4 regions of the Rhizobium sp. 21-4511-3d genome follow, and region 3 is predicted to be linked to each of the others. Evidence: predicted binding sites of a transcription regulator. Region 3 holds the regulator's gene; each other region holds the start of a gene.

Region 1 (5,006 bases), on a different contig from region 3:
GGAAACTGTCGCAAGAACGTGGAAGCAGACATCAGTCGCCGCTGAGCCGTGAAGATCGCGACGTATAATGTCAACGGCGTCAACGGCCGGCTGGAAGTCCTCCTACGGTGGCTGCAGGAGGCGGATCCCGATATCGTTTGCCTGCAAGAGCTCAAGGCGCCGCAGGATAAGTTTCCCGTCAAAGCCATCGAGGCAGCTGGCTATGGCGCCGTCTGGCATGGCCAAAAGTCCTGGAACGGTGTGGCGATCCTTGCCAAAGGACAGCACCCGCATCTTACGAGGAGAGGGCTTCCAGGGGAGCCGGCTGACGAACACAGCCGGTATATCGAGGCCATCGTCGACGGAATGGTGATCGGGGGTCTCTATCTTCCCAACGGCAACCCCTATCCAGGACCGAAATTCGACTACAAGCTACGTTGGTTCAAGCGTTTGCAGGACTATGCCAGGGAACTGCCGGAGCTGGATGTTCCAGTCGTGCTTGCCGGCGATTATAACGTCATGCCAACGGAGTTGGATGTCTATAAGCCGGAGCGCTGGACGAATGACGCGTTGTTCAGGATCGAAGTGCGGCAGGCCTATGAGGATCTTGTTGATCAGGGCTGGACAGATGCCCTGCGCCATCTCTACCCGGGCGAGCGCATCTATACATTCTGGGACTACTTCCGAAACGCTTTTGCCCGTGATGCGGGTCTTCGGATCGACCACGTCCTCCTGAGCCCTGGGGCGGCGGACCGTCTGTCGGCGGCGCAAGTCGATAGAGACGTGCGCGGTTGGGACCACACAAGCGATCACGCGCCCGTATGGATCGAGCTCAGCGACAAGATCGTAAAGAAGAGGAGGAAATCATGACCGAGACATGGAGAGCGCGGTTGCGCGACCGGCTGGAAGATTTTGTCGACACCTTCGTGGTTGCCGGAGCGAGGCATGAGGATGTCTTGCGGGCGATCGTCGAAGAGGTCGATGAGCTGCGGATGGCGCTTGATCGTGACCCCGACCCTGCGGAAGATGGCAGTGCGGTGGTCGAGGAACCTGCAAACGACTGGCCGTCCGCTGACAAGAATTGAACCGTGGCGGCCAGCTGTCGACCGCGCAAAGCCTCGGCTGCGGTGCAGCAGTGGGTCCAACGGTCGCATCGACGTGTTACCATATCGCCAATCCTGACGGCACTTGTTCGACAGGAGAGCTGGGCCTTCATCACCGTCGCGCCTCCTGGCGCGCGCATTTGATATGTCGTTGCGTCTGCGTCTCCTCAGCCGATGGTCTGCGCGCTTGATAGGCATGGTTAGGCGATGGGATGTTTCAAGCATTCGGCAGGCGCGGCAAGCAGCCGATTGAACCTGACGAAATCTCCATGGTTCATGGCCTCATCAAAGATTACTGCGGCAAAAGAGCATTGGAGACCGAGTGCCGGGAGGCTCTGGAAGCAGGGAATGGGACACCGGTCAGCACAGACTGCGCCCGCTGCTCAGCGAGAACGACAAGAATTGCTCCGAGCGTTGCTGAGGATGGCCTACAGTTCAAAGGGCGAGATCTCTTCGGAGGGCCGGTCCGCTACAACCTACCGGTTGGTGAACTACGTCTTTCGGATGAATTGCCCTACAGCTTAGAGCTGTTACTTTATGTCAGCTGGGGTAGTAGAGTAAGATGATCGAGACCCCTGCATGTCAAAGGCTCGTCGTACCGGAATGCGACGAGCCTTTTCTTTTATCCATTCTCCGGCCGAGCCCGCCGTCTTTCAGTGTCCATAGCACAATGATCCACGACGAGAGGACGCCAGGGATGTGAAGAGAGCTCGAACCTGGTCCTTCACCCGAACAGACCGGTGCAATCTCGTTTGCGTTCAAGAACGTCACCGCCGGCCGCGAGAGCGGAGGTCAAAGGGGGAGACGAGGTCGTAACTGCCGGCCGAACCGCCGTCACACTATGCCTTGAGGGCTCGCGAGGTTGCCGTCAGGATACGATGATCGATCGCACGCTTGCCCTGCACAAAGTGTTCGCCATATAGCAGTCCAATGAGCGATAATAAGATCTTCGTTGGCATCCGGCCAACACGCAGTGGACGGCGCAGCGCAACTCAGGAGCAGACTGGCCCTAAGTGTCAGTGGGAAGGGTGCGAAAGCGCCGGCACTCACCGCGCACCGGTTGGGGGCGCCGCCGATGGGCTCTACCTGATGTTTTGCGCTGGACACTCGAGACAGTACAGCAAGGGCTACGACTACTCGCCAGGCAAATCAGACCCCGTCGTCGCGAGATATCAGCTCGACGCCGCCGCTGGCAGAATTCCGGCGCGTGGCGTCAGAACAAATCACCAGGCTTTGGAGACGCCACTGCCCTCGTCGATACCCTCGGGTTCGGCAAAGTCACTGAAAGCGCGCGGAAAAGCCGTCCAGCCGACCGGCACTATTTCGTTGCGAAAGCTGAGGCCACTTGAAGCCCAGGCCTTTGACACGCTCGCGCTCCCGCGTGATGCCACCGCAGACGACATAAGACGTCGATATAAAGAGCGGCTTAAACTCGACCATCCGGACGCCAATAGCGGGGATCGGCAGTCGGAGGATCGCCTTAGGGCCACGATCAATGCCTATAGAATCCTCAAAGGCAGCGGCTTCTGTTAGGATGGCTCGCGGAGCTGGCGCATCGTCATTGCGTTTTCGATTGCAGCGCCCGAAGCTGTATTGTCGAAAACGCACCAGCTGTCCGACGCCAGCAGATCGCAGAATGAACGGATTTCCTCCTTGCTGTAGCTTGAACAGTAAATTTTTGGCGTGCCATGCAGACGAATGTATCTTGGTCGCCTGTCAAAATCGTTTGCTGGCCAGACCGGCGCAGGATCTGCAAGAACACGGTCCATCGCATATGTCTTTAATAGATCCAATGCCTCGCTGCACGAAAAGCTCGCGTGTCGTGCCTCAACAACAACCGGTCCATCATCGGCGTCGCGCATTATCCTGAAGGCCGGTGCGAGCACCTCAGCATTAAAGGCAAGCGACGGCGGCAGCTGGCAAAGAAGAGGTCCGCGCTTTTTGTCCAATGGTGCGATATCGCCAAGGAACGTCTGGAACGGCGCAGCGATGTCTCTCATCGCTCGCTCGTGAGTGACCTCCTTCGGAAGCTTTACCGAGAACAGGAATGCATCCGGTACTGCGTCGACCCATCGCGCGAAGGTGGACGGCCGGTGTCGGCGGTAGAAGGTCGAATTGATCTCTACGCCGTCGAAGATGGAAGCATATCGTGTCAGGGCGCTTCCTTCTTCAGCGAACCGATCGGCGTTTTTCTTTGGAATGGACCAGCCTGCCGTAGCGATGGTCGGCAAATCGATGTCCTCGCAGCTGACAATCATCAAGGCGAAACGGAGCAGACCTGGGCCTGGTTCCACGCCAACCAACATAGATTGGAACCACCGCGCTTCCGGAACGTTTGGGGAACGACTTCAGTTTTCAGGAGATCGGCATGCGTGAAAATTCAAAACCGGACAGTTCGTCGAACACACAGAAGGACCCGGACGACTGGGTGAGTGGCGACGAGCCAATGACCGGGGCGCAAAGCTCCTACCTCAAGACCTTGTCGGAGCAGGCCCACCGCTCTGACGCCTTCTCGGAAGACCTGACAAAAGCAAAGGCCTCCAAGCGGATCGAGGACCTACGCCGCTCACTCGACCTGGAATGACGAAGGGGCGCGCCGGCGCACAAGGTGCTTTCGACGCGGCTGACTTGCGTCGGGTGCAAACGGCATTGGCAACGATCGACTATCGTGCTCTGGAGGTCTCGCCGCCGTAGCCGTCATGACATCGAAGTTCAACGCGATCGCCATCGGCCGGGTCTCATTAGGGCCATGCGCGCCGCCTCTGCTCGATCGAATTGTCCAAGGCATGGGGCGGGTGGCGACCTCTGCCGCCACCCAACCTGGCAGATCACACTGGCGGGGCAGCGCCTCCATGCAGCGCACCAAGCAGCCAAAGTACCAACAGGATGACAACGACAAGGCCAAGCACGCCCCCCAAGCCGCGCCCGCCATATCTGCCATGGGCGTAGTAGCCGCCGCCGCCGCCGAGGAGGAGTATAAGAACAATGATGATTATGAGTGTTGTCATATGAGCATCCTTCGTCATTGATAGTTTTGCCATTACGGCACTGCAATCAGTTAGTTAGGGCCCAGAGTCCTTATGTCTAGGTTGCCTCCAACTTGATGCGCGAGCGAATCGGGCTCGCCTTACAAAGCCGTTCTGATAGGAGTGGCAGCTGACCCTCAAGCCTCTTGATCGCGGTGGCACCGACGTTATTTTGTCTTCACAATGGATCATTTACGCTACCAAATCTCGAAGAACCCGTTTGATCGGAATTATTCCGTCATCGACATATTTACGGGATGGCCGGCAGAGTTTCATGGCGTCACGCTCGACTGCTTGGACGGACCAGAAGCCGACCGGATGGTCGACGTCCTCAACTTGCAGGACTTTGACCGCCGGGGGCAGTTGCGGCCATTGCGGTAGTGCCTAGCCCACCTGCCGCTTTCAGACTGCGTCGCAACACCCCGGCAGCGAGTGACGGCATACCGGGGCGCTGCTTGACGGGCTAGACCGACAGAATGCTCACCACCTTCATTCGTGTCATTCTTCGCTTACGGCGCTTGCAGGAACATTCGCGCCGATCGGTCGGATTGCCTCTTCGCATCCCACGCGTCCTCTACCGAGACCACACATCGGAAACGATCCGTCATGTCACGACGTCCGCCTTCCATCCCGTCGCAGGTCGACGTTGATGTGGGCGCGCGTTTGCAAAGCCGGAGAAGAATGCTGAAAATATCTCAGCCGCTCTGCCTGAGAAGCTGGCCATTGTGTTTCAGGACGTGCAACAATACGAACTAGGTCGGACCGGATTGGGTTGGCCGATTGCAGCAGTTGCGGGCATACCCGGGACCACTCCGGTAGTGCCTTTCGGTGAAGAAATATCCACACTGACGATCACGACGCTGCACTTCTTGCAGTCAAAGACCCGCCGCCTCCCCAA
Region 2 (5,006 bases), on a different contig from region 3:
TACTTGCCGCGGAGGACCTTCGTCTGGGCATAGGCGCGCACGACGCCGGCCACGGAATTTCTGTCGGCGATCCCGATGCCGGAGAGACCGAGAAGGGCCGCCTGGGTGACGATCTCCTCAGGCTTGGAGGCACCCTCCAGAAAGGAGAAGTTGGTTTTCGCTCCTATCTCGAAGAAGGCCGGGTTCATGCGAAAATTCCATGCATGAACCATTGCGGGGTATCCGGCCCATAGTGACCTTCGCGATAGATCCAGAAACGATAGCCCTGCTCGTCCTCGACGCTGAAATAGTCGCGCTCCTTGGCGCCGACGCCATCGATCCACCACTCCATGGCGATCCGCTCCGGCCCTTCGCTCTTCAGGACACGGTGACGGATGCGTCGCCAGCGGAAATGTGCCGGCGCGCCATCCGGAACCTCGGCGGCAAACGCTTCCATCAATTCAGGCGCCGGAAGCAGGCGAGCAGGCCGCTCGCTCTTTGCCGTGGGTGGCGTTACCTCCACCGGCGCTCTGTCGAGGACTTGAATGGCCGGAACGGCAAAGGTTGCCCGCTCCGGGATATGGCTTTCGCGCAATTCAAAACGGGTCAGGCATTCCTCGCCGAGACGGGCCGATACCTTATCGACGAAGACGGCAAGCGAGACCTGTGATTGCCTGCCCCCTTCAAAATCGTCCTGAATATTATGGAAGTTCTCATGCCGGAGAACATTGATCCGCAGGATTTCGAAACCGTATCCCGCATCGATATCCTCATGGATTGCTGTCAGGCGTTCGGAAAACAGACCGGCAATACGCTGCGGATCCCGCAAAGGCCGGGACGCCCCGGCCGCAATTCGAAAGACGCATCCATCCACCCGGAACAGGACCAGCTCGAAGACCCGGCCTCCGACGCCCTGGGTTTCAAAGGAGGGCTTCAGACAATGCGCGACCTGGCTGGCAAGAGAAATGATCTCTTCTTCGGCGGTAATGGGATCAACAAGCCGGCGCTCGGCCGACAGGCTGGCGACCGGCAGACGGGGAGAGACCGGTTCTTCATCGTGTCCCAATGCCTGATCGAGCCGCAAAAGAACACTGCCGCCAAAGCGGCGGGTGAGCGGCGCGCGCGGCGCCTGCATGAGATCGCCGACATAGCGCAGGCCGAGCTTTTGCAATGCCTCTATGACAGATACATCCAGCCGCAGCGCCGTGACCGGCAGGGGCTCGAGAACCGCTTCCGCCTCGTCCTCCGCAATCACACCGCCTTCGCCGAAACGGCTGACGGCCCAGGATAGTCCCGGTGACGAGGAAATCGCGCCGCGGATATCGAAGCCCATGCCGGCAAGGCGCGACAGGATATCCTTCAGCATCGCCCGCTCGCCACCGAAGAGATGCGAGCAGCCGGTTATGTCGAGGAAGAGCCCGTCCTTGCCGTCGAGAGCGACCAGAGGCGTATAGCGGTCACACCAGTCGGCGACGGCCTCGAGCAGGCGTTTGTCGGCTGGCGCATCTTCTTCCACGACATCGATGATCGGGTGGATGGCGCGGGCTTCGGCGACGCCGAGACCCTTCTTGAGGCCGAGTTTCTCCGCCTTCTCGTCCAGCGCCGTCAGCCGCATCGTATTGTCGGAGCGACCAGAGCAGACGATCGGAGCCGCCTCAGGACGCCCTTTCGAACGCCACGAGAGGCCCCACCGCTTTCGGGCGATCCTGTCGGTCGAAAGATGTGGGAAGTACAGCGCCAGAATGCGCTGCCCGCTGCTCTGGAAAGCGAGTAACGGCTGGTTGGTCGACATGGAGAAACTGGCGGTCATGGGGATTCCACTCCAGGAAGAGGGAGAGGGGGGCCGGATTGCGGCTCTTCTCCAGGGTGAGATGAAAGACCGGATTGCCGATGCTACCGCCCAGCATCGAACCATCCGGCAGGGGCCGCTCCCGCGCAGGCGCGGGCCCGGCAAGAAAACGGAAATGTGCGCTACTTGCCTCCTCCTCTCCTGATTGCCGCAGCAGCAGCAGGGAGCGACCAGCCGATTTCGCCCGCAGGTGAAAGCGCCGGCTCTCGGCAAGGCCGAAGGATTTCGGATTGCCGCGGATTTCCAGGATCGTCGTCACGAAGGCGCCGCTTTCCAGCGCCGCTTCCGCAAGCCAGAGCGCATCCTCCAGTTTTCTGGGGCTCGCATGCAGGAAAAGCTCCGGCCGCAATCCGAAATCCTTCAGCCCGACGGCATAGGGCACCCCTGCCTCGATCGTGCCGACCTTGTCAGCGATCCAGAGGACGGGATTTTTTTCCTCGGCCCGATGCTGCAAAGCTGCAGCGATCGCCAGCGCAAATCCGCTGCTGCTGCCAGCATCGAGAAACATCTTCGTGCGGATTTCTGTCAGTGCATCGAGCGGCAATCCACCTTCGAGCGCCTCGTCCAGCTCCGGAATGCCAAAGGAAAACCGTGGTGTCTCGTCCCTCTTTCGCGGTGCATTTCCCTTACCCAGCGCCTCCTGTTCGGCTGCCGCAAGCGCCGGCACCGGTTTTCCTTCAAGCTTTGCAATGGTTTCGCGGAGCCCAAAAAGCCGCTCGCGCGTCACGGCCGTCTGTGCCATGACGTTCACTCCAGATCAGAATTGTTCCTGTTATGTTCTTATGGATTCCAGAGCTTGCCGGAAGAGTCAACAGCCGTTTGTTGTGAATTTATTCCTGCCATTGATTCCACACTCGAAAATCCTTCACAAAGGTTCTATATGGGCGGCAGAGAAAGGGGTTTTTGATGGCCCGCATAGACCAGAGCGAGGATTGGCGCGATCGCCATGCTCCGACGCTCAGCACATTTGAATCCCTGGCGATGGAGGCCTACAGCCACCTGCCGGATGAATTCCGTTCGCTTACCGCCAATCTGACGATCGAGATCGAAGATTTCCCGGATGACGACGTTTTCGAGGACATGGCGCTGGAAACGCCCTTCGACCTGCTCGGCCTTTTCGAGGGCAGGGGCATTTCGGAACGGTTCACGATGGAAACCGGCGAACTGCCGAACCGCATTCGCCTCTATCGCCGCCCGATCCTGGATTACTGGGCCGAGAACGACGAAACGCTCGGCGATATCATCACCCATGTCCTCATCCACGAAATCGGCCATCATTTCGGCCTCAGCGATGACGACATGGAGCGTATCGAGGCGAGCGCCGAAGAGGCGGCCGATCGGTAAATCTTACTGCTCGGAGAGCTTCATATCCGGGTGGTAGTCCTTGCCTTCGACGTCCTTGACGATCGCCTGGGCGGCAATGACCTGCTTGGTCTCGGCATTGAAGGTGACCGAGGGAGAGCCCTGCAGCGACCAGCCCTTGTTGAGGGCATCGGTTACGCGGTGGCAGAATGCGGCATCGTCCTGGCCGGTCAGAAGGCGGTAGAGCTTCATGTCATGATTTCCGTTCAGCAATGAGGCGGGATTTATGAACCAGACTTTCCGCCTGGACAAGATGCAGGCGCTCGATCATCCGGCCGTTTGAATTGATGACGTTGAGACCTTCAGTCGCAGGATCGGCAAAGGCAGCGATAATCTCTTCGGCCTCGCGAATGGCAGCGTCGTCAGGCCCGAAATGCCGGTTTGCACTTTCGATCTGCGCCGGATGGATCAGCATCTTGCCATCGAAACCCATGGCGCGGGCATGGGTGCATTCCGCCTCGAAGCCATCCACATCCCTGAAATCGTTGAAGACGCTGTCGATCGCATCGAGCCCATAGGCCCTGACGGCCAGGATCACCTGCATTAGCCACGGCACCAGATAAGTGCGCCCCGGCTGCGGCAGAACGCCGGTTTCCTTGCGCAGGTCGTTCAAGCCCACGACGAAGCAATCGAGCCTCGACCCGGCTGTCCGCCCGAACTCGGCGATCGCCGCCGAATTCAGGATGCCGCGCGGCGTCTCGATCATCGCCCAGATCCGCAGCGTTTCCGCGGCATCGGCATCGCCAAGCATGTCGCTGATCGCCATCACATCCTGCGGCTCGTCCACCTTTGGCAGCAGCACCGCATCCGGCTCGAGAGCCCGCACCAGTTCCATATCGGCAAGGCCGAAACCGGAGGATAGGGCATTGATGCGGATGATCCTCTCCTTGCCCGCAAGCGCCGGGCCGGCGAAGAACGCCTTCAGGTTTGCCCGCGCCTCATCCTTCTTCTCCGGCGCGACGGAATCCTCCAGATCGAAGATGACGGCATCGCAATCAAGCACATAGGTCTTTTCCAGTGCGCGGGCATTGATGGCGGGAACGCTGAGCACCGAACGGTGCAGGCTCAGGGAACGGGCAGGGGAATTTCGGCTCATCACGAATGTGTGCCAAGCTTTGTGAAGGCTGACAAGACAACAAAAAGCCATGCTTGCCTTGCACAGAGGGAAATCAAGGACCACATTCCTTTCGAAGAGAGGTCTAGAATTATGCAGAATATCCGTTCCATCTTCCTCATGCTGGCAGGCGTCACCGTGTTTGTGGCTCTTGCGCTGTTTACCTTCTCGGTCACGCTCGCCGTCGGCGGCATCCTGACCGTGCTGATGGTTGGCCGCGCCCTGTCGCTGAAGATGAAACCGGCTCCGGTGCGCGCCAAGGCCCAGACGCAGCAGCGCGAAATGCGCATCTGGAACGACGGCCGCGGCACCATCATCGATCTCTGATCGCACCGGCTTCCAAGCCTTCGCGAAAAATTCTTTATGGAGCTGTCGGCTCCCGCTCTACCTTCACGTCCTTGAGGCGGACGGCCCCGATGCCGGACCTTCAAAATCAGGAGACGGAGGAAGAACATGAGCACGATGGAAACCGCACCCGCCAAGATGCCGCCGGTCAAGAATGGCCTGCTGCCCTATCTGACAGTCGACGGTGCGCTTAAGGCCGCAGAATTCTACAAGAAGGCATTCGCCGCCGAAGAGGCATATGTCGTGCCGGCCGACGAAAAGGGCCGGACGATGCATGTGCATCTCTATATCAACGGCAGCTCGCTGATGCTGTCGGATGCCTATCCGGAATACGGCCATCCCTTCAAGGGTCACGAA
Region 3 (5,006 bases):
GGCGCCAATGGGTTTTTCTATGGGGCGCCGGCGGCGGTGAGGCCGGGGGCCGCAGACGAGCATTCGCTGACCGACAGCGCCTTCGAGTGGCTCTACCGGTTGAGAAGCGGCATCGGCGATCGCATCAGGGGCATTTTGCCCGGCGATACTGGCGCTTTCGCTGCCGCGCTCGTGACCGACGAGCGGCGGGCGATTTCGGCAGAAACTACGGAGGCACTCCGGCAATCAGGCCTCGCGCATATCATCGCCATATCGGGCCTCAACATGGCGCTGTCTGCCGGCATCTTCTTCGTCGGGTTCCGCACGCTGCTCAGCCTGTTTCCGTCCGTCGCCCAGGCCTACCCGGTCAAGAAGATCGCGGCTGCCGGAGCGCTTGCGGCCGTCACCGCCTATTTCCTGATTTCCGGCTTCGCGGTTTCCGCCGAACGCGCCTTCATCATGATGGCGATCATGCTGACGGCGGTGTTCTTCGACCGGCCGTCGATCAGTTTGCGCAACGTGGCGCTCTCGGCGCTGATCATCATCGCCATCTCGCCCTCAGAAATCATGGGGCCGAGCTTTCAGATGTCCTTTGCCGCGACGCTGGCGCTGGTCGCCGGCTATGCGCTCTGGAAGGAGCGGCCGGCCCGCGACAAGCCCTTTGCGAAATTGCGCCTCGTCAGGCTCATGTCATCGGCGGCCGGCTTCTTCGGCGGCATCCTGCTCACCTCCGTCATCGGCGGTTTCTCGACGGCGCTGTTTTCGATCGAGCATTTTCACCGGCTGACGGCCTATGGCCTGCCTGCCAATCTCGCCGCCATGCCCGTCATCTCCTTCGTCATCATGCCGGCCGGGCTGTTTGCAATGCTGTTGATGCCGTTCGGGCTGGATGCCTGGGCCTGGCAGGTGGTCGGCTTCGGTCTCGATCTGGTGATCGCGATCGCCAAGACCGTCTCGTCCTGGGGAGGTGATATCGGCGTCGGCCGATTGCCTGCCTGGTATTTCCCGGCCGCGGTCGCGGGCTTCCTGTTACTGACCCTGCTGCGCACCCGGCTGAGGCATATCGGCACGGCAATCATGGCCCTGTCGACGCTTGTGGTCGTCATGCTTCCCGAGAAGCCGCCGCCGAAGATCGTCATTGCTGAGGACGGCAGCATGGCGGGGATCGTCGGTTCCAGCACAATCGCTACCAATCGCGAGCGCCCGCCGGGTTTCATCTTCGATCAGTGGAAACGGGCTCTGGTGCTGGACAGCCATCGCGAGCCGATCTTTATCACATCGGCATCGGCATCGACATCGGTCCCGACCGCGCCGCCGGGTGAAAGATTGAGGCTGACATCAGCGCAACAGCAGGAAGCGCAGAGCGCCATTGCGGCCAATGCCAGGGAAGAGCGGTTTTCCTGCGTAAAGAAAGCCTGGTGCACGGCAAAGCTGGAGAACGGCTCGGTGCTGACGGTCATCGACAATGCCGCTTACCTCGGCCCCGCCTGCGATGCATCCGATATCGTCGTCACACCGGTGCGCCTGCGGCTCGAAAGCTGCCGCTCTGGCGCACTGCTTTTTACCGGCGCTACTTTAAGAAAGACAGGCTCTGTCGAGTTGCGCTTCGATGGAGGCGCTGCAGCAGTCACCGCATCCTTCGAGGATCTCGATCGCCCCTGGACCCGCCACCGCGCCTATGATTGGCGCAGCGGCACTTTTGACGGTGATGAAATCGCCGTCAGTGATAGCGGCGGATAAGGCCGACAAGCTTGCCCTGAACCTTGACGCGGTCAGGCCCGAAGATACGCGTTTCGTAAGCCGGGTTGGCAGCTTCGAGTGCGATCGATGCGCCCTTGCGGCGGAAGCGCTTCAGCGTTGCTTCTTCATCGTCGACGAGGGCGACGACGATATCACCGGCATTGGCGGTATTGGTATTGCGGATGATCACCGTGTCGCCGTCGAAAATGCCGGCCTCGATCATCGAGTCGCCCTTGACTTCAAGAGCGTAGTGCTCGCCGTTTCCGAGCATGTCGGCGGGAACGGTGATGTCATGGGTGTTCTGCTGGATCGCGGAAATCGGCACACCGGCGGCGATGCGGCCCATGACAGGAACCGAGATCGAGCTGCTATTGTCTTCGTTCGCCGGCTTCGGCGGCGCGACGGGCTGCGGCTTGCCGAGGCTGCCTTCGATGACGCTTGGCGAGAAGCCGCGGCGCGGCTGGATGCTGGGGCTGTAGGCCTCGGGCAGCTTGATGACTTCCAGTGCGCGGGCGCGGTTCGGTAGGCGGCGAATGAAGCCGCGCTCTTCGAGCGCTGTGATCAGGCGATGAATGCCCGACTTAGAGGCGAGGTCGAGCGCATCCTTCATTTCGTCGAAGGACGGCGGTACGCCGGACTCCTTCATCCGCTCGTGAATGAAGAGGAGAAGCTCCTGTTGTTTGCGCGTCAGCATCGAAGTCTTTCCCCAGATTCGTGAAACAAAGCCAGAACGGACACTATATGTTCCATATGTGTTCCGCAAGTGCCTAAATATTGGTAAAACTTCCCATCATTTTTCGTCATTTTTGAAAGTTTCTTTGCCGGATTGGTTATCCGCGCTTGCGCTTTGCCCGGCGCGGCGTGCAAATCTCTGCCGGCTTCACCGGAGGGAACCGCCATGACGCATCCGCTCGATCATCTGGTACTGCCCGTCACCCATATCGATGTCGCCCGCGAGCGACTCGGCCGTCTCGGTTTCACCGTCGCTGCCAGTGGCCGCCATCCATTCGGAACGGAGAATGCCTGCGTCTTCCTCGCCGACAAGACCTATCTTGAGCCGCTCGGCATCGCGAGCCAGACGGAGTGCGATGCCGCCGCCGCCAAGGGCAACAGCTTTATCGCCCGCGACCAGGCCTTCCGCTTCCGCTGCGGCGATGATGGATTCTCGGCGGTCGTCTTCGGTACTGACGATGCCGATGCGGACAGGGCCGCCTATGATGGCGCGCAGCTGAGCGGCGGTGACATGGTGGAGTTCTCGCGCCCGATCGTCATGCCCGATGGAACGCAGGCGACCGGCGCCTTCAAGCTCGCCTTTGCCGCCGATCTGAGGGCGCCCGATGTCTTCTTCTTCGCCTGCCAGCGGATCAACGCCTTTCCGGCCGATCGCAAGGCGCTGGAGACTCATGCCAACGGCGTTCTCGGCATCGTCGAGATCGCGCTCAGCGCAGAGGAGCCCGATGCCTTCGCGTCGCTGTTGCAGACGGCAACCGGCGGCGTGGCGCCCGGTGAGGCCGCCTTCGGCCTTTCCTTCGCTCTCAGCAATGTCCGGATCGTCATCTATTCCGAAGAAGGGATGGAGGCCTATTTCGATGTCGAGCCGCTTGGCACCGATAACGGCCTGCGGGCGCGGGCAATCGTCTTTGCGGTCGCTGATCTGGCCGTGACAGCGGCGCATTTGGCTGCTAACGGGATCACCTACGTGAATATGAACAATCGTCTATTGGTGAAGCCGGCGCCGGGACAAGGCGCGATCTTCGCCTTCGAGGAGACCCAATGAGCAACACCAATGCAGAAGTCGCCGTCGGCGAAGGCGCTGGCCGCGTTACCTTTTCCAATGCCGGCAAGCTGTCGATCATCGCTGGCCCCTGTCAGATGGAAAGCCGCGAACATGCCTTCATGATCGCCGGTGTTCTGAGCGAACTCTGCAAGAAGCTCGGCATCGGCCTCGTCTACAAGTCTTCCTTCGACAAGGCCAACCGCACCTCGCTCTCGGCGCAGCGCGGCATCGGCCTCGACAAGTCGCTCGAAGTCTTCTCTGATCTGAAGAAGGAATTCGGCTTCCCGGTTCTGACGGACATTCATACCGAGGAGCAGTGTGCAGAGGTCGCAACCGTCGTCGACATCCTGCAGATCCCGGCCTTCCTCTCTCGCCAGACCGACCTTCTCGTTGCTGCGGCCAAGACCGGCCGCGCCGTCAACGTCAAGAAGGGCCAGTTCCTGGCTCCGTGGGACATGAAGAACGTTCTCGCCAAGCTCAATGAGACGGGCAACCCGAACATCCTGCTCTGCGAGCGCGGTGCTTCCTTCGGCTACAACACGCTGGTCTCCGACATGCGCTCGCTGCCGATCATGGCGGCCATGGGCGCGCCTGTGATCTTCGATGCCACGCATTCGGTGCAGCAGCCGGGCGGGCAGGGCGGATCGAGTGGCGGCCAGCGCGAATTCGTCGAGACCTTGGCGCGTGCGGCCGTCGCCGTCGGCGTTGCCGGCGTCTTCGTCGAGACGCATGAGGATCCTGACAATGCGCCGTCGGATGGCCCGAATATGGTCTATCTGAAGGACATGCCGCGGCTTCTCGAAAAGCTTCTGGCCTTCGATGCGATCGCAAAGTCGGCCTGACGTTCAAAAGGCTGACATGATCTTGTAATAGGCCACGCAGGTGGCCTGAAACGAAGGCATGTTAGGCGGCTCAAAAACGGCTGTGAAAACGCCATTGCAATCTGCGTGCCTTCGATTAAGACGATTTCAAACGATTTATCCACCCACCGAGCAGGAAGAAACCCATGACTGCAATTACCGATATCATCGCCCGCGAGATCCTCGATAGCCGTGGCAACCCCACCGTCGAAGTCGACGTCTATCTCGAAGATGGCAGCATGGGCCGTGCGGCTGTTCCGTCGGGCGCTTCGACCGGCGCGCATGAAGCCGTTGAAGTTCGCGATGGCGGCAAGCGCTATCTCGGCAAGGGTGTCGAAAAGGCTGTCGAAGCCGCCAACACCGAGATCTTCGATGCCATCGGCGGCATCGATGCCGAAAACCAGATCCAGATCGACAACATCATGATCGAGCTGGATGGCACGCCGAACAAGTCGCGTCTCGGCGCCAACGCCATCCTCGGCGTTTCGCTCGCTGTCGCCAAGGCTGCCGCTCAGGCCGCCGGCCTGCCGCTTTACCGCTACGTCGGTGGCGCTTCCGCTCACCTGCTGCCGGTTCCGATGATGAACATCATCAACGGCGGCGCACATGCAGACAACCCGATCGACTTCCAGGAATTCATGATCCTGCCG
Region 4 (5,006 bases), on a different contig from region 3:
CAAGCGCCGCTTCCTCGAAGGCGGTGGGAACAAGCTTCTTCTGGCCGAAAGGGCTGATGCCGCCGACGTGATAGCCGGTCAGGCGCTCGGCATCGGCGGGCTTCATCATGTTGGCAGTCTTGCCGCCAAATGCGGCAGCAAGCTTCTTCATGCTGACTTCTCGGTCCGACGGCACAACGACGCAGACGGGCTTGCCGTCGACTTCGGCCATCAACGTCTTCAGCACGCGGTGCGGCTCTTCGCCGAGCGCCTCTGCGGCCTGCAGGCCGACGCGCTCGGCATTCGGGTCGTAGTCATAGGTATGCACGGTGAATTGCACGACGGACTTTGCCAGAACCTGCGTGGCGCGCGTCGTCTTCGACATGATTACTGTCCGAATTCCGCGGCATAGGCCTCAGGCTTGAAGCCGATCAGCAGCTTGCCGCCATGCTCCAGCACGGGCCGCTTGATCATCGACGGCTGCGCCAGCATCAGGGCAATGGCCTTCTCGCGCGTGAGGTTTTCGCGCTCAGCATCCGGCAGCTTGCGGAAGGTCGTTCCGGCGCGATTGAGCACCGTTTCCCAACCGGCCTTGTCGATCCAGGCTTCCAGATGCGCCCGGTCGATGCCGGAGGCCTTGTAGTCGTGGAAGTCGTAGGCTGCATCGTGCTCGTCGAGCCAGGTGCGGGCCTTCTTCATCGTGTCGCAGTTCTTGATGCCGTAAATTGTCGTTGCCATGATCAGTCTTCCAGCGTTCCGGCCTTGCGCAGCGCCGTGCTCGGAGCTTCGCAGGCAATCTTCATCAGGTCGCCGCGGCGGCGCACCAGGCGGTCGGAAATCCGGGTCACGATCAGGCCAGCCTGCGGAGCGCGAACTTCGACTTCGCCATCCGCCATGCCGGGCTTCGTCACGATGGTCGCCAGCAGGTCGCCGGTCGAAACCGTCTCGCCGATATTGCGGTGGAAGAGTACGGTGCCGGCCACCGGCGTGCGGATCATCTCGATATTGTCGAGCGGTGCAGCTGGACCGGCAAAGGCGGCGAGCGGCTCTGTTTCGCCCGTCACCGCGCCACGCGCGGCGAGGAATGCGTGGAGCCCATCGGCATCGGCGCTTGCCATGCCGGGATAGACATCGCGGCGGCCGCGCAGCTCGAGCGTGGTGGAAAGCTTGCCGGGCAGACGGCTGCGCTTCTCGCCGGGAACTTCGTATTTCCAAGCAAAGCCGACAGCCTCCTCGAAGGCCGAGCTTTCGCCATCCGACAGCAGCACGGCATCCATCGACAGCGCGCTCGCCAGATCGCTCGCCTCCGGCCAGAAGGCCTCGTCGATATAGGCATATTGCAGCGACTCGTCATCGCAATGCAGGTCGAGCACCAGATCGGCGCCGAGCGCCATGTGGATCAGCTCGCGCTTCAGGCGGTCGGCGGCGCGGTAGCGGTCAAGGTTTTCGATCAGGCCGGCGCGGTCCCGCAGCGAAATCAGCGGGAAATCGCGATTGAAATTGGTGCGGGTGCCCAAGTCGAAGCGGCCCTGCATCTCGCCGAAATGCGACTGCGCGGCGCCGATCGGATTGGCCTGCGGCACGACGGTGATGTCGCTTGCGATCCGTCCCTCGCTCTCGGCCTTGCGCAGCTTGCCGCAGAGAAAATGCAGCACGGCCGTTCCCGGCAGTTCGTTGGAATGAAGCGCTGCCTGCAGATAGATCTTCGGTGCCTGCGGATCGTTGCCCTTGAAATGCAGCACCGGCAGGCGCCACTCGATACCCGGCGTATCGCCGGGAATGATGATCTCTCGAATATCCACTGTTCAGCACTCCCAAATTCTCTGTGCAGGAGCTTTAAGCAACTCCACCGGCGCGGCGCAAGCGCCAATGGAGGCTAGCCCAGCAGCGGCCATTCCTCGATGTCCACATGCCGGCCCTCGCCGGTGAGGCTGTTGATCAGCACGAAGGACCTTGCCGTCCAGGCGATCGGCTCGGCCAGGATCGTTTCCGGCACGCTGCGATAGTCGTAAAGCAGCGTCATATGCGGCTCGAGTTTCGGCTGAACCCGAACGCTGACACCACGGTTCATCAGCGCCAGCGCCAGCTGCGCATGCAGCGAAAGGATCTCCTGCCGTCCTTCGTCGGCCCGCAGCACGAGCGCCGGCTTGCCCTGACGGAAACTGACGGCACGGCGAAAGGTCAGCTTGAAAGGCCGCATCCGCACGGCCGCTGCCGCCGCGAGCCCGTCAAAAAGCATGCTCGGCGGAATCTCGTCCCATTCGCCGAGATGGCAGAGCGAGACATGGAGCAGCCGCTTCGGCCGCGCTCTCTCCCGCAAGCCGAAGCGGCGCCGCAGCTCGCCTGCCAGCCGCCTTGCCTGTTCGGCGGCGCGCTCGTCTGGGCGCAGAGCGAAATAGACGTTGCAGGGCTTGTGCGCCGGTCCACCGGCGCGGCTTGGCGGTATTTCACTGGCCGGTGGTCCGAACGTGAATTCGCTCTGGTTTTGTGCTCTCATCGTCAATCGGCCTTCGCCGCCTCCTCGTGAAGGCCAAAAGGCTAGCAAGGCGGGTGGTGATTGACAAGAACAAAAAGAGAACAAATAATCACTCCAACGCTACCCCTGTGCATCAGGCAAGAAACGGGTTGAAGCTCCGCTGTGCGCATACGATCTTGAGGACAGTCAATCATGGAGGTTGCGTCATGAGCGAGGCAACGCATCACTACTGCATATTCAAGACCGCTGGCGGCTATTGCGGCATCGCCTGGAATGCGGCCGGAATCACCCGCTTCCAGCTGCCGACAAAGACTGAAAGTTCGACCGAGCAGCTCTTGCTAAGACGCCTGTCGTCAGGCGTGAGCGCCGATCCGCCAGCCGCGGTCGCAGCGACGATCGAGTCCGTCAAACGCTACTTCGCCGGAGAGACCGTGGACTTCTCGGATGTGGTGGTGGATCTGTCCAATCAGCACGAGTTCTTCCGGGAAATCTATGCCGCCGCCCGCCGCGTCGGCTGGGGCCGGACGACGACCTATGGCACGCTCGCCAAGGAGCTCGGCCGCGGCCCGGAAGCGGCCCGCGACGTCGGTCAGGCCATGGCCAAAAACCCGGTCGCCCTCATCATCCCCTGCCACCGGGTGCTCGCAGCCGGCGGCAAGCTCGGCGGCTTCTCCGCCCCTGGCGGGTCGAATTCGAAAGCAAGGATGCTGGAGCTCGAAGGCGTCAACCTGGGCCCGCCCGAGCCGGCCCAGCAGTCGCTTGGCTTCTAGGCCGTGGGAGTGAGGATCACTCCCACTCGATCGTGCCGGGCGGCTTGCTCGTCACGTCGTAGACCACGCGGTTGATGCCGCGGACTTCGTTGATGATGCGGGTCGCGGCGCGGCCGAGGAATTCCATATCGTAGTGATAGAAATCCGCCGTCATGCCGTCGACCGAGGTCACGGCGCGCAGCGCGCAGACGAATTCGTAGGTGCGGCCGTCGCCCATGACGCCGACGGTCTGGACCGGCAGCAGCACGGCGAATGCCTGCCAGATCGCGTCGTAGAGGCCGGCCTTGCGGATCTCGTCGAGATAGATGGCATCAGCTTCGCGCAGGATCTCCAGCTTTTCGCGGGTGATGCCGCCCGGGCAGCGGATCGCGAGACCCGGACCCGGGAAGGGGTGGCGGCCGATGAAGCTATCGGGCAGGCCGAGCTCCTTGCCGAGTACGCGTACTTCGTCCTTGAAGAGTTCGCGCAGCGGCTCGACGAGCTGCATGTTCATGCGCTCCGGCAGGCCGCCGACATTATGGTGCGACTTGATCGTCACCGACGGGCCGCCGGTGAAGGAAACGCTTTCGATGACATCGGGGTAAAGCGTGCCCTGGCCGAGGAAGTCGGCGCCGCCGAGCTTCTTGGCCTCTTCCTCGAAGGTCTCGATGAAGAGGCGGCCGATAATCTTGCGCTTCGTTTCAGGATCGCTGACGCCTTCGAGTTCGCCGATGAACTTGTCGGAGGCATCGACATGGATCAGGTGCAGATTGTAGTGTTCGCGGAACATGGCGACGACATTGGCCGCCTCGTCCTTGCGCATCAGGCCGTGATCGACGAGCACGCAGGTCAGCTTGTCGCCGATGGCCTCGTGGATCAGCAGGGCCGCAACCGAGCTATCGACGCCGCCGGAGAGCGCGCAGAGGACGCGCTTGTCGCCGACCTGCTTGCGGATCTCGTCGACCGCCTTCTGGCGGTAGGCCGACATCGACCAGTCGCCCTTGATACCGGCGATGTTGTGAATGAAGTTGCCGATCAGCTTGGCGCCATCGGGCGTGTGCACGACCTCAGGGTGGAACTGCACGCCGTAATACTTGCGCTTCTCGTCGGCGATGAAGGCGTAAGGTGCGTTCGGCGAGGTCGCCACGACCTTGAAGCCTGCAGGCAGCGCCGTGACGCGGTCGCCGTGGCTCATCCAGACCTGATGGCGCGAACCCTTCGACCAGAGGCCTTCGAAGAGCTTGCTGTCTTCGTCGACTTCGAGGAAGGCGCGGCCGAATTCGCGGTGATGGCCGCTCTCGACCTTGCCGCCGAGCTGCATGCACATCGTCTGCTGGCCGTAGCAGATACCGAACACCGGCAGGCCGCTGTCGAAGATGATCTGCGGAGCGCGGGGCGATCCTTCATCGACCGTCGAGGCCGGGCTGCCGGACAGGATCACGGCTTTCGGCTGGAGGCGCTTGAAGCCCTCTTCGGCGGATTGGAAGGGAACGATCTCGCAGTAGACCCCCGCTTCGCGCACGCGGCGCGCGATCAGCTGGGTTACCTGGCTGCCGAAATCGACGATGAGAACGCTGTCGGGATGTGCTGTCTGGGTCATGGCGAGCCTTTAATGAAAAGCACCCGTTCTTGCAATGCGGGAAATCGGGGCGTGGCGGATTTTATTGTCCCGATTGTCCCTGCTATCAAGGCTTTCAGAACCAGAATACGCCGTCTTCCAGCGCCGTAAACAGGCTGTCCACGGCATAGGAAAGCTTGCGGTCGACGACATGAAGATACTCGGTCCAGCCAGAAATATGCTG

Evidence for each region. The regulator LexA, encoded in region 3, represses DNA repair genes until DNA is damaged. The targets are predictions, from matches to a motif close to TGTTCNNNNTGTGTTCNG.
Region 1: the regulator LexA is predicted to act here: its motif matches at 3,410-3,427, upstream of ACQZ5H_RS22160 (DUF3072 domain-containing protein).
Region 2: the regulator LexA is predicted to act here: its motif matches at 2,593-2,610, upstream of ACQZ5H_RS20165 (ImuA family protein).
Region 4: the regulator LexA is predicted to act here: its motif matches at 2,542-2,559, upstream of ACQZ5H_RS17735 (2'-5' RNA ligase family protein).

The regions. Positions count from the first base shown of each region.
Region 1 is NZ_JBNWCF010000010.1:197,750-202,755, forward strand. It holds gene ACQZ5H_RS22135 (DUF3606 domain-containing protein) at 1-45, shown strand, start outside; gene xth (exodeoxyribonuclease III) at 49-849, shown strand; gene ACQZ5H_RS22145 (hypothetical protein) at 846-1,064, shown strand; gene ACQZ5H_RS22150 (J domain-containing protein) at 2,013-2,615, shown strand; gene ACQZ5H_RS22155 (DUF72 domain-containing protein) at 2,612-3,313, opposite strand; gene ACQZ5H_RS22160 (DUF3072 domain-containing protein) at 3,451-3,666, shown strand; gene ACQZ5H_RS22165 (DUF3309 family protein) at 3,911-4,090, opposite strand.
Region 2 is NZ_JBNWCF010000009.1:110,565-115,570, reverse strand. It holds gene ACQZ5H_RS20175 (error-prone DNA polymerase) at 1-188, opposite strand, end outside; gene ACQZ5H_RS20170 (Y-family DNA polymerase) at 185-1,594, opposite strand; gene ACQZ5H_RS20165 (ImuA family protein) at 1,635-2,570, opposite strand; gene ACQZ5H_RS20160 (metallopeptidase family protein) at 2,735-3,172, shown strand; gene ACQZ5H_RS20155 (DUF1737 domain-containing protein) at 3,176-3,382, opposite strand; gene ACQZ5H_RS20150 (HpcH/HpaI aldolase/citrate lyase family protein) at 3,384-4,286, opposite strand; gene ACQZ5H_RS20145 (hypothetical protein) at 4,398-4,631, shown strand; gene ACQZ5H_RS20140 (VOC family protein) at 4,758-5,006, shown strand, end outside.
Region 3 is NZ_JBNWCF010000001.1:982,839-987,844, forward strand. It holds gene ACQZ5H_RS05365 (ComEC/Rec2 family competence protein) at 1-1,719, shown strand, start outside; gene lexA (transcriptional repressor LexA) at 1,700-2,413, opposite strand; gene ACQZ5H_RS05375 (VOC family protein) at 2,618-3,496, shown strand; gene kdsA (3-deoxy-8-phosphooctulonate synthase) at 3,493-4,338, shown strand; gene eno (phosphopyruvate hydratase) at 4,503-5,006, shown strand, end outside.
Region 4 is NZ_JBNWCF010000007.1:295,270-300,275, reverse strand. It holds gene ybaK (Cys-tRNA(Pro) deacylase) at 1-364, opposite strand, end outside; gene ACQZ5H_RS17745 (ArsC family reductase) at 367-717, opposite strand; gene ACQZ5H_RS17740 (peptidase M14) at 720-1,781, opposite strand; gene ACQZ5H_RS17735 (2'-5' RNA ligase family protein) at 1,856-2,476, opposite strand; gene ACQZ5H_RS17730 (methylated-DNA--[protein]-cysteine S-methyltransferase) at 2,662-3,225, shown strand; gene guaA (glutamine-hydrolyzing GMP synthase) at 3,242-4,804, opposite strand; gene ACQZ5H_RS17720 (5'-methylthioadenosine/S-adenosylhomocysteine nucleosidase) at 4,899-5,006, opposite strand, start outside.